Linked DNA regions of Desulfosediminicola ganghwensis. The protein of the gene in region 1 interacts with the protein of each later gene in a pairwise test. Links are inferred from orthologs where the notes say so. Each region holds a gene or a part of one and is shown in the gene's direction. Other genes may lie near its edges.

Region 1 (2,947 bases):
TCGTCGGGTGGAGGGTGTCGTAGGTGCTGGATTTTTTTTTTATTTGTAGCCTTGATTTTTGAAAATCCGCGTTTATTGTAATGCAAGTTTTAGATACCCGCCCAATTTACGGGGCAAAAAATAACGAATTGGGGAACCATATCCATTCTTTCAATGGGCCCGTTCGGTTAACAAACACACAATTTTGTAGGAGGAAGTATGAAAATTCGTCCATTGAACGACCGCCTTCTGGTGAAGAGACTGGAAGAAGAAGAGAAGACATCCGGTGGTATCATTATTCCTGACAGCGCGAAAGAGAAGCCGGCTGAGGGCCAGGTAGTAGCGGTAGGCCCAGGCAAATTGAATGACAAAGGCGAAAGAGTGGCACTGCAGGTGAAAGAGGGTGATCTTGTCCTTTTCTCCAAGTATGGCGGTACCGATGTGAAGCTGGATGGTGAGGACTTCCTCATCATGCGCGAAGACGATATTCTTGGTGTTGTTGAGCAGTAATAAACTGACTACTACTTCTTGCTGCCCGCATTGCTGCGGGAGAAATTGATTATAGGAGAAAATAATAATGGCTGGAAAAGACATTAAATACGGTGTGAAAGCCCGTGAGTCAATCCTTGAGGGTGTAAACACTCTCGCCAACGCAGTTAAGGTTACCCTCGGACCGAAAGGCCGTAACGTACTGATCGAGAAATCTTTCGGTGCTCCTACCATCACCAAAGATGGTGTAACTGTTGCTAAAGAAATCGAGATCGAGAACAAGTTCGAGAACATGGGCGCACAGATGGTTAAGGAAGTTGCTTCCAAGACCTCTGACGTTGCTGGTGACGGTACCACCACCGCTACCGTTCTCGCTCAGGCGATCTACACCGAAGGTGTCAAGCTGGTAGCTGCCGGCGGCAACCCAATGGAGATCAAGCGCGGTATCGATAAAGGTGTTGCGGTTGTAGTTGAAGAGCTCGCCAAGATCGCTACCCCGACCAAAGAGCAGAAAGAGATCGCTCAGGTTGGTACCATCTCTGCTAACAGCGACGAGACCATCGGTAACATCATCGCCGAGGCTATGGACAAAGTTGGTAAAGAGGGTGTTATCACCGTCGAGGAAGCCAAGTCCATGGAGACCACTCTCGATGTAGTTGAGGGTATGCAGTTTGATCGCGGTTACCTTTCTCCGTACTTCGTGACCGATCCGGATCGTATGGAAGTTGCTATGGACGACCCATACATCCTCCTCGTTGAGAAGAAAGTTTCCAACATGAAAGACCTCCTCCCATGTCTTGAGTCTGTTGCCAAGATGGGTAAAGGTCTGATGATCATCGCTGAAGATGTAGACGGCGAAGCACTCGCAACTCTCGTTGTGAACAAGCTCCGTGGTACCCTGAACGTTGCTGCTGTTAAAGCTCCAGGCTTTGGCGATCGTCGTAAGGCAATGCTCGAGGACATCGCTATCCTCACCGGTGGCCAGGTAATCACCGAAGACCTCGGCATCAAGCTTGAGAACGTAACCATCAACGACCTTGGCACCGCTAAGCGCATCGTTGTAGACAAAGACAACACCACCATCGTAGACGGTGCCGGCGATCCTGCTAAGCTCCAAGCTCGTGTTAAGCAGATCCGCACCCAGATCGAGGACACCACCTCTGACTACGATCGTGAGAAGCTCCAGGAGCGTCTTGCCAAGCTGATCGGCGGTGTTGCTGTAATCAATGTTGGTGCTGCCACCGAGATTGAGATGAAAGAGAAGAAGGCTCGTGTTGAGGATGCACTCAACGCTACCCGCGCTGCCGTAGAGGAAGGTGTTGTTCCTGGTGGTGGTGTTGCTTACATCCGTTGCCTCGCTGCTCTTGCTGCTATCGAGCTCGAAGGTGAGCAGAATCTCGGTAAGAACATCCTGCTCCGCGCTCTCGAAGAGCCGGTACGCCAGATCGCTTCCAACGCTGGTGCCGAGGGTTCCGTAATCGTTGAGCACGTAAAAGGCCAGGAAGGCCCAATGGGCTTCAACGCTGCTACAGAAAAATACGAAGACCTCATCGCAGCCGGTGTTATCGATCCTGCTAAAGTTACCCGTACTGCACTGCAGAACGCTGCTTCCGTTTCCGGTATGCTGCTCACCACCGAGTGTGTGATTGCAGACAAGCCAGAAGAGCCAGGTGCTGGCGGAATGCCACCAATGCCAGGCGGCATGGGTGGAATGGGCGGCATGGGCGGCATGATGTAATTTGCCCCTCGCTGACTGCCCGATCATAAAATCGGGCAGTTAGATACGCTCATCGCTTAGCGTACGAAGTTGGCAAAAGGCCTTAGTTATAAGGCCTTTTGCTCTTTAAAAAAAAGTGATAAAAATATATTGACAGTGAGCTCCGAGTACAGTATTTATAGGGCCTCGCAAGCAAGGCGATGTAGCTCAGTTGGTTAGAGCACACGGCTCATATCCGTGTTGTCCGGGGTTCAAATCCCTGCATCGCCACCAATTGAAAAAAGGGGTTTCAACGATTATCGTTGAAACCCCTTTTTTGCGTTTTGGGGCTTGTTGTGTACCCGCTATGTTATCAGATTTTACCTGACCACCTTCCCGGGTATTTAATTTCTTTAAGGCCTAGCCTCTTCAAACATAGCTGCAGGCATCGGATATTCCAACTCCCAAACCATACTTATGGGGCGCTCTCCTTCATAAGAAATCAATTTAGCTGCAGGCCCCAAGTAAACAAACGGAGCGGTCTCACCCTCAATCTGTTTCTCTACACGAGCAAAAAACAAAACGGTATAGCCTCGTTCCCTGATGTGGATATAATTCTGACCGGTGGCAGTTTTCTGAGTGGCAGTGGACTGGCTTTCCCAATGCATAAGGGTTCTGCTGATCGGATAATCTTTGTAGAGAGTCGTTGGTGAGAAATCCTGCTCGACCTTCCTAAAAGTGACCAAGTGAACATAAACTTTAAGTTCGATATTGTGCATCACC
Region 2 (2,878 bases), 1.5 Mb from region 1 along the record:
CAGCAGCAAAAGGAAACCACTGTAGCCAAGCAGCCTGCGTCACTCTTTGAGGCAGAGAAAAAACTTATTCTTGAAACGCTCGAAAAGACAGAAGGAAACAAAAGTGAAGCGGCGCGCAGACTGGGGATTACCCGGAAGACTCTGCAGAATAAGTTGAACAAGTATGAAAGTGAGGGGTGAGGTAACAAACGCTGGGCTAAGGGATGTTGGATGAATGACTGAGATCAGTAGGTTGTGTCCCAGGTGTAGCCCTTTTCACTGATAAATTCTCCACCGAGCTTCCAGATGTGAACCTTCTGTCGGTCACTGACTGTGTAGTAAGCGCCTCCGGGAACCCAGTTTAAGATCGATTTGGTATAGAACAGGCCGCCTGCATAGTGATGGATGCTGCTTGTGGTACCATCGGTGCTAAAGGTTCTATATTCCAATTTTTCTGGTGCTGCAAAGTAGTAATAATGCGTATTTTCCGCTTCCAGTGTATACGTACCGCCAGGAAACCTGATGCCCTCGGATTTGAAAATTGAGTCATAAAAGACCATTGATTCGTTTAGAATTATCTGTTTCTGCGGGTCGACGATCGCCTCGACCTCTCGATCTGCATAGGTAACGGGATTCATGGGTGGCAACACCAGGCCACACCCGCCAAGCAACGGGTAGAGAAATAAAACCGGCAACATTGCTTTACAATTGTTCATATGAACTCCGGCTGATCGGAAAAAGTAACTGAACGGGCGAATACTGCGCCTAACAATACAATGGCTTATTCCTGGTGTCGACGGGAAATTTTTCGCCTTTTTATGATGTTGGCATGGATTGAACGAGTAATTTAACTCTATTCAGCCATTTTCTTGTACTACTCATCTCTTTGTTTCTTCGCTACTCTTTTGAGGTGATGCCGTGCCCTCGCCGGATCTGTTCTTTCTCCGGAAAATAATTGACATAATCTGAATATATCTGTCTTGACATTGGCCGAGGCTTACTTATTGTTCGCACAGGTTTTTGAAGTGATTCGAGGGGGTGGCACAATGTAGCACTTTCTCGGTATATAAGTTTATTTCTTGGCAAGAAATTGGAGGAAATGGTGAGCAAAGTTACGAAAGACAATGATCTTCAGGAAGAGAACGAAAAGCTCGAGCAGGAAGATATTGTGTCGTCTGAAGAAGCTGCAGCAGGTAGCACTGAAGAAGAGGCACCGGATTTAGAGAAAGAGCTTGTTGCTGCCAGGGAAGAGATTGCAGAACTTCGTGACAAGATGCTGCGGACGGCCGCTGAGTCAGAAAATTTCAAAAAGCGCATGGAACGTGAGCGAGCTGCAGCCTTAAAATACTCTGGTGAGCAGATCTTCAGAGAAATTCTGCCGGCAGTGGATAACCTGGAACGTGCTATTGGCCACTGCAACGATATGGACGACGCAGAGGCAAATTTCAAAGCATTTCTGGAGGGAGTTCAGCTTACACTGAAGAGTCTGGTCACTGCCCTTGAGAAGTTTGAGGTAAAGGCCGTTGATTCGATTGGGAAACCGTTTGACCCCAATCATCAGGAGGCTCTGACCATGGAGGCCAGCGATTCCGTTCCGGCTAATCATGTAGTCAATGAATTTGAGAAGGGCTATTACTATAAAGACAGGCTGCTCAGGGCTGCGAAAGTTATAGTATCGTCCGGCAAGGTTAATGATTAAGGCGATATAACAGGTCGCTGTCAGCTTATTAAATCTGTAGACATCTCTTGACAATATCCGGAACATGACCACTTTAACAGTCAATGATGAAAGCAGATTTCGACTTAACAGGATTGTCTTCTCTGTAACGGAGTAAACAGTCCGACATAGATTGATATAAGGAGAAAAGAAAACATGGGTAAGATTATCGGAATTGACTTGGGAACCACTAACTCCTGTGTAGCTATTATGGAAGGTGGCGACCCGAAGGTTATCGCAAATGTCGAGGGCAACAGAACAACTCCATCAGTTGTTGCTTTTACAGACAACAAGGAACGCCTGGTTGGCCAGGTAGCAAAACGTCAGGCGGTAACCAACCCCGAGCGTACCCTTCATGCGATCAAGCGCCTTATCGGACGTAAATTTGCTGATGCCGAGGTTAAGCGCTCCATAGAAATCAGCCCTTTCAAGATTGTTGAAGGAACGAACGGCAGCGTATCCGTTGAGGTAGAGGGCAAGGTATACCGCCCGGCAGAGATCTCTGCGATGGTTCTGGCCAAGATGAAGCAGACCGCAGAGGAGTATCTCGGGGAAGAGGTTACCGAGGCAGTGGTAACAGTGCCTGCATACTTCAACGATTCTCAGCGACAGGCAACCAAGGACGCTGGTAAAATCGCAGGTCTTAACGTTCAGCGCATCATTAACGAGCCTACTGCAGCTTCCCTTGCATACGGACTTGATAAGAAAGGTGAGGAGAAGATCGCGGTATTCGACCTTGGTGGTGGTACCTTCGACGTTTCCATCCTTGAGATCGGTGACGGTGTATTTGAGGTTAAGTCCACCAACGGTGACACTTTCCTCGGTGGCGAAGACTTCGATATGCGTATCGTAAACTGGCTCGCAGACGAGTTCAAGCGCGAGCAGGGCATTGACCTGCGTGGCGACAAAATGGCTCTGCAGCGCCTGAAAGAAGAGGCTGAGAAGGCCAAGATGGAACTCTCTACTACCAAAGAGACCGACATCAATCTGCCGTTTATTACCGCAGACGCTTCAGGCCCAAAACATCTCAACCTCAAGTTGAGCCGTGCCAAATTCGAGAACCTGGTTGGTGATCTGGTTGAGCGTACTGTTCAACCGTGTGTCACAGCGATCAAAGATGCCGGTCTCTCCGCATCCGAAATCGATGAGGTTATCCTCGTTGGTGGTATGACCCGTATGCCG
Region 3 (3,030 bases), 3.2 Mb from region 1 along the record:
GCCTGGTGGTTGTCTCTATCAACATTTATTGTGCTTGTAGGTACATTGGTGTTGCTCATTTTTATAGGCGAGGCACTGCGGGAAGCGTTTGATCCACGCAAAATTTAGCCAAGCGGTTTGTAGAGGTCAGTATCTGTTAAGAATTATGTGAGATTTTCGCCGTAATAGTAGTTTGTTGCTGGCTTTTGTGTGGTTTTGGCCTTAAAGCCGGTTACTGTTTGCTCTTTGACCGCATAGCAAACGCCATGCTATTTATATACGGTGGTCCGGATTGTCTGGAAGAAGGCTGTTCCATTACGGCGCCTATTGAATGAAGAAGTCAGAGTCGTTTTTAGATGTGAAAGTTTTATGATATTAAACTCAGTCGCAAAAATTGGAAACACGGGCCGGTACACGCTCAGTGATCTTGGCCGTATGGCCATTTTTCTTTACCGGGCTGTGGTCGGTGTATTTCGTCGTCCATTCAGGTTCCGCGAGTTTGTGCGCCAGGTGCACTTCATTGGTGCCGGATCTCTTGTCGTGATATTCTTCACAGCAGCTTCAACCGGTATGGTTTTAGGCCTGCAAGGCTACTATTCTTTACATAAATTTGGTGCTGAAGGAATGTTGGGGTCTGCAGTTTCCCTTACCCTTATCATGGAGTTAGGACCCGTGCTGACAGCTCTTATGGTTGCAGGGCGAGCGGGTTCTGCCATGTGTGCCGAACTTGGAATAATGCAGATTTCTGATCAGGTAGATGCGCTGGACTGTATGGCGATCGATCCGTTTCGTTACCTGATCACACCAAAATTTCTCGCGACCCTGCTCTCTGTCCCCTTGCTCACTGCTATTTTCGACGTTGTCGGTATCGCCGGTGGCTATGTGGCGGGTGTGACTTTGATGGGGGTGAATCCTGGTAGTTATTTTGATGGCATGATAACCAGCGTGACTAATCATGATATTCGCCTAGGCGTGATTAAGTCATTTGTGTTTGGGCTGCTGGTTGTCTGGATTTGTACCGGAAGGGGATATTTTGTACGTGAAATTCGAGGGGCTGGTTTCGGTGCCGAAAGTGTCAGCCGGGTTACCACCCAGGCTGTAGTGCTCTCTTCCATTTCAGTGCTTGTTTTTGACTATTTACTGACAGCGATACTGCTCTGATGACAACTGCAATAGAATTCATAGAAGTCGGGAAGTCATTTCCCAGAAAAGACGGTACCCGGCAGACTGTTCTGGACAGGGTGAGTTTTTCAATTCCTCAAGGGAAGACCACCGTTATTGCCGGACGTTCCGGGCAGGGTAAAAGTGTAACGTTAAAGCTTATCCTTGGCTTAATGCGGGCTGATAGCGGCATGGTCAAGGTTGATGGAGAGGATGTAACCGATATTTCGGGTAAGCAGCTTGAGCAGCTGCGCATGAAATTTGGTGTCCTCTTTCAGGGGGCAGCACTGTTTGATTCCCTCACTGTGTATGAAAATGTTGCTTTACCGCTACGTGAGAGAACGAAAATAAGCGAAGATGAGATACGGCAAATGGTTGCGGAAACCCTGGGGCAGCTGGAACTCACAGGACATGAAGGGAAATATCCGGCGCAGCTGAGTGGCGGCATGCGTAAGAGGGTCGGTCTGGCAAGAGCTTTGCAGCTTAAGCCGGAAATCATGTTGTTTGATGAGCCCACAACAGGGCTGGATCCTGTGATGACGCAGGATATTTATAAGCTTTTTGATCACGTCCAGGCCCAGGTGGGATTTACTTCGATCATTGTCAGTCACGATATACCAAAAGTTTTCAATCTCGCCGATCAGGTGATAATTCTCAATGACGGCAAGACTGATGTTTTTGCCAGCCCTGAAGAAATTCAGTGGTCTGGAAAACAACATATTCAGGATTTTGTGAGTACTACGATGGGTGAAATATATCAGAGTCAACTGGTGGAATAATGAAGAGCAGAACAACTGATACTATAGTCGGCCTGTTCATGGTAGCAGGCTTTGGAGCATTGGTTTACCTGGCGTTGCAGTTGGGAGAAATTTCTTTGTTAAGCAGAGGAACTACCTACTCAATTGACGCGGAGTTCAACAATGTCTCCGGGATTAAGCAGGGGGCCTCTGTGCAGGTTGCAGGCGTGGTTGTAGGCAACGTCGAGGGGATACGGCTGAATGAAGATAGTTATGCCGTAATAAGTATGCGCTTGAAGAACGAGTTGCAGGTCCCGGTCGATTCAATGGCTTCGGTCAAATCCCAGGGAATCATCGGCGACAAATTTATTGCTATTAGTTTGGGAGGGGATGAGGAGGTTCTTGGTGAAGGTGATATAATCACAGAAACCGAGTCAGCTGTCGACATCGAATCTCTTATCAGCAAATTTGCTTTCGGCAGCGCAAAATGAGGAGAAATGAACCGTGAAGCTCTGGCGTCTACTTACAGCATTTGTAATATCGGTTCCTCTACTGGTTACTGTTCTGCTGACCGGGGTGTCAGCAGAAGATACCTACGGGATCGGTGGGCATCATTATATTCTTGAGGAAGGGGTGCCCGATCCGGACCTGCTTGGAGAAGATGAAGAATGGCTTGATGAGCAGATTGAGTTCGAAATATTTGATCCTTTCGAGCCGTTGAACCGGGTCTTTTTCACCTTCAATGACAGGCTGTATTTCTGGGTGTTAAAGCCTGTAAAAACAGGTTACTCAGCGGTTTTACCAGAAGACGTCCGGCTGTCGATCGGAAATTTTTTCTATAATCTGGCCGCTCCAATAAACTTTGTGAACACATTGTTACAGGGAAGGTTCCGGGATTCGGGTGTTGTTTTAAAGCGTTTTCTGATCAATACCACAGTGGGTGTGTACGGGTTTGGGGATGTGGCGGCGGAACATTTTGACCTGCAGCCGGCCCGTGGCGATTTTGGCGAGACCCTGGGAACATATAATATTGGAGAAGGTTTCTATATCTGCTGGCCGGTTTTCGGTCCTTCCAATGTGCGCGATACCGTGGGCATAGTGGGTGATATGTACCTGCACCCAAACAAGTGGGTCGATCTGGATTCCGGAGTTG
Region 4 (3,261 bases), 3.9 Mb from region 1 along the record:
CTGGATCAGCTCGAACTGGTGCCGCAATATTCTCCAATGATCTTCTTTTTCGCCACTCTGGGCTTGGGCGTTATCTGTCTTGTCTGGCTGTGGCGAACCACTGCCAAAGCCATGGCCTGAACAGGCACCACCCCAAGCCTTCCCCAGGGGTGGCAGCCCTGGACTCAGCAAGCCGGCAATTCGTATGCTGCTGCCCTTATCTGCGACTTTTGCTATTGATGATTTTCTTGCGAAGGCGAAAACATTAATGCTAACGTTAAATTGCAGTTGTTTCTGAATTTCCCATGAATTGAATTGAATTTTCATGGGAAATTCAGGGCGCGTTGCAATTCCTTTTTCCAAATACAACCATAGGTGTGGCATGAGCTCATACTATCATGATCCGGACCCCCAGGAGACCGCTGACTGGTTGGAATCTCTGGATGGCGTCATAAAGCACGAAGGAAAGGAGAAGACAGACTATTTGCTGACCAGACTGACCGATCGGGCGCGACAGCTGGGGGTTCAGACTTCGCCTGGTATCCTCACACCATATGGCAATACCCTGTTGCCGGATGGTGGCGCTTCTATTCCGGATGAATCATTTATCGGCAGGAACGTTGCCGCCTATGTACGGTGGAATGCTATGGCGATGGTTGCCAGGGCTAACAAGGATGGTAAAGGGCTTGGTGGCCATATCGCCACCTATACATCTGTCTCTTCCATGTACGAAGTTGGTTTTAACTGGTTCTTCAGAGGGCCTCAGGCCGAGTTCGGCGCGGATATGATCTACTTCCAGGGGCACAGTTCCCCCGGTGTCTATGCCCGTGCATTTGTCGAGGGGCGATTGGATGAAGAACATCTCGAGAACTTCAGGCAGGAAGTGAATGGAAACGGTCTTTCATCCTACCCGCACCCCTGGCTGATGCCGGATTTCTGGCAGTTTCCCACCGTTTCAATGGGGCTCGGACCGATGGCTGCCATTTATCAGGCACGTTTTATGAAATATATGGACAGTCGCGGTTTACGTGAAGCAGGTGATCGTAAAGTTTGGGTTTTTATGGGAGATGGGGAATCCGACGAGCCGGAGTCGCTGGGTGCACTGTCGCTCGCTGCCCGGGAGATTCTCGATAATCTGATATTCGTGGTCAACTGTAACCTGCAGCGGCTCGATGGTCCGGTACGGGGAAATGGTAAAATCATCCAGGAACTGGAAGGGCGGTTCCGGGGCGCTGGCTGGCACGTGATAAAACTCATCTGGGGCAGTGAGTGGGATAAAATTCTGGCCAGGGATACCAAGGGGTTGTTGTTGAAAAAGTTCGGCAACATGGTTGATGGTGATTTCCAGACCATCCGTGCCAGAGGGCCGGAGTACCTGCGAGAATTAGTTTTCTCGAAGGATCCTGAACTGGCGGCTCTGGTGGAGGATATCAGTGATCGTCAGCTCTGGCAGATGACTCGCGGCGGCCATGATCCAAGAAAAGTGTATGCGGCTTTCGATGCCGCCACTAATTATAAGGGGCAGCCGACGGTAATTTTGGTCAAAACGATCAAGGGCTTTGGTATGGGCCAGGCCGGTGAGTCGGTTATGGTGGCGCATAACGTCAAGAAAATGGACGTAGAGTCACTTAAAGCCTTTCGTGACCGCTTTCATGTGCCGCTGGAAGACGAGGATCTGGAAGCCTTGCCCTTCATCCGACCACCTGAAGGCAGTGCTGAAGACCTGTTTTTAAAAGAGCGGCGTAAGATAATGGGCGGGCCGGTACCATATCGGGAGACATCTCACATCCCTTTGCAGACACCGGAACTGGAAGCTTTCACGGCTGTGCTGGGTTCTTCGAAAGGCAGAGAGATATCAACGACCATGGCCTTTGTGCGTATGCTTGGCTCACTGGTGAAGGATAAAGAAATTGGCAAGTATATAGTTCCTATCATTCCGGATGAGGCCAGGACCTTTGGTATGGAAGGGTTATTCAGGCAACTCGGTATTTATGCCCCGACCGGCCAGCTTTATGAACCACAGGATTCTGAGACCATTTCCTGGTACCGTGAAGACCCTGAAGGACAGATCCTGGAAGAGGGAATAACCGAGGCGGGCGCTATCTCCTCATGGCTTGCGGCAGGAACAGCCCATTCCAACTATGGGGTGCCGATGATACCCTTTTATTCCTTTTACTCCATGTTTGGTTTTCAGCGGATTGGTGACCAGCTTTGGGGTGCGGGGGACAGTCGCGCCAAAGGTTTTCTGATGGGCGCGACTTCCGGCCGTACTACCCTGAACGGTGAAGGCCTGCAGCATCAGGATGGTCAGGCGTTACTTTTCGCCTCAACATTTCCCACCTGCCTGGCCTATGATCCGACCTTCAGCTATGAAGTTGCTGTACTGGTGCAGAAGGGTATTGAACGGATGTACCGCGATGGCGAGGAAGTTTTCTACTATATCACTCTGCTGAACGAGAATTATGAACACCCGGAAATGAGAGAAGGGATGGTGGAGGGGATTAACAGGGGAATGTACCTCTTCCAGCAAGGGGATGACAGTGAGTTGCGGGTGCAGTTGATGGGCAGTGGCTCAATATTACGGGAGGTCATTGCCGCCGCACGTTTGTTGAAAGATGATTTTCAGGTTGAGGCTGATGTCTGGTCTATTCTTGGGGTAAATCAACTCCACCGGGAGGGGATGGAGGTGGAGGACTGGAACAGGAATCACCCGGAGCAACCGAAAAAAATGTCCTACGTGGAAGAGCAGCTCCAGGGCTATGGGGGCCCTGTGGTTATCAGTACCGATTATGTGCAGGCGTATGGAGAACAGCTTCGCAGGCTCATCCCCAACCCGCTCACTGTACTGGGGGCTGATGGCTTTGGCCGCAGTGACAAGAGGGCCGTGCTTCGGGATTTTTTTAAAGTAGACAGATACCATATCGTAGTTGCCGCATTAAAGGGGCTTGCCGACCAGGACAGCATCAGCCTGGCAACCGTTAAAGAGGCTATCGACAAGTATCCCGTCAACCCGGATGCAGAACACCCCATGAAAAGATAAATAGAGTTAGAATTATAGAATTTCAAACAGTTGTAGAGACGTCACAGGAGACGATGATGGCTGTTGAGAAAATTGTGGTTCCTGATTTCGGTGATGTGCAGGAAATTACTGTGGTCGAGGTGTATATAAAAGCCGGAGACGAGGTTGAGAAGGAGAGTCCGCTCATTGCCCTGGAAAGTGAAAAAGCGGTGATGGATATTCCATCTCCCATGGGTGGCGTTATCACTGCGGTACATGTCAGC

What was found.
Region 2: the proteins of groL (region 1) and FCL45_RS12495 interact in binary tests that used the Escherichia coli proteins (3 or more experiments, as listed by UniProt). The link is inferred for Desulfosediminicola ganghwensis from one-to-one orthologs.
Region 3: the proteins of groL (region 1) and FCL45_RS19870 interact in binary tests that used the Escherichia coli proteins (3 or more experiments, as listed by UniProt). The link is inferred for Desulfosediminicola ganghwensis from one-to-one orthologs.
Region 4: the proteins of groL (region 1) and aceE interact in binary tests that used the Escherichia coli proteins (3 or more experiments, as listed by UniProt). The link is inferred for Desulfosediminicola ganghwensis from one-to-one orthologs.

The regions. Positions count from the first base shown.
Region 1 is NZ_CP050699.1:1,428,164-1,431,110, forward strand. The notes cover bases 9-2,881. They hold groL (chaperonin GroEL), read left to right. Parts: upstream 9-556; coding sequence 557-2,206; downstream 2,207-2,881. Other genes in these bases: groES (co-chaperone GroES), read left to right, coding at 199-489; FCL45_RS06175 (DEAD/DEAH box helicase), read right to left, coding at 2,578-2,881. Also shown: more of FCL45_RS06175, read right to left, coding at 2,882-2,947.
Region 2 is NZ_CP050699.1:2,936,336-2,939,213, forward strand. The notes cover bases 75-2,878. They hold FCL45_RS12495 (nucleotide exchange factor GrpE), read left to right. Parts: upstream 75-1,078; coding sequence 1,079-1,678; downstream 1,679-2,878. Other genes in these bases: FCL45_RS12485 (sigma-54-dependent transcriptional regulator), read left to right, coding at 75-180; FCL45_RS12490 (hypothetical protein), read right to left, coding at 225-695; dnaK (molecular chaperone DnaK), read left to right, coding at 1,853-2,878. In the rest of the region: more of FCL45_RS12485, read left to right, coding at 1-74. UniProt on the Escherichia coli protein: Participates actively in the response to hyperosmotic and heat shock by preventing the aggregation of stress-denatured proteins, in association with DnaK and GrpE. It is the nucleotide exchange factor for DnaK and may function as a thermosensor.
Region 3 is NZ_CP050699.1:4,626,504-4,629,533, reverse strand. What follows is about bases 74-3,029. They hold FCL45_RS19870 (ABC transporter ATP-binding protein), read left to right. Parts: upstream 74-1,139; coding sequence 1,140-1,919; downstream 1,920-3,029. Other genes in these bases: FCL45_RS19860 (MlaA family lipoprotein), read left to right, coding at 2,382-3,029; mlaD (outer membrane lipid asymmetry maintenance protein MlaD), read left to right, coding at 1,919-2,368; FCL45_RS19875 (MlaE family ABC transporter permease), read left to right, coding at 349-1,140; FCL45_RS19880 (ABC transporter permease), read left to right, coding at 74-108. In the rest of the region: more of FCL45_RS19880, read left to right, coding at 1-73; more of FCL45_RS19860, read left to right, coding at 3,030-3,030. UniProt on the Escherichia coli protein: Part of the ABC transporter complex MlaFEDB, which is involved in a phospholipid transport pathway that maintains lipid asymmetry in the outer membrane by retrograde trafficking of phospholipids from the outer membrane to the inner membrane.
Region 4 is NZ_CP050699.1:5,312,705-5,315,965, reverse strand. Bases 33-3,219 are described here. They hold aceE (pyruvate dehydrogenase (acetyl-transferring), homodimeric type), read left to right. Parts: upstream 33-361; coding sequence 362-3,019; downstream 3,020-3,219. Other genes in these bases: FCL45_RS22900 (2-oxo acid dehydrogenase subunit E2), read left to right, coding at 3,073-3,219; FCL45_RS22910 (hypothetical protein), read left to right, coding at 33-120. Outside these bases: more of FCL45_RS22910, read left to right, coding at 1-32; more of FCL45_RS22900, read left to right, coding at 3,220-3,261. UniProt on the Escherichia coli protein: Component of the pyruvate dehydrogenase (PDH) complex, that catalyzes the overall conversion of pyruvate to acetyl-CoA and CO(2).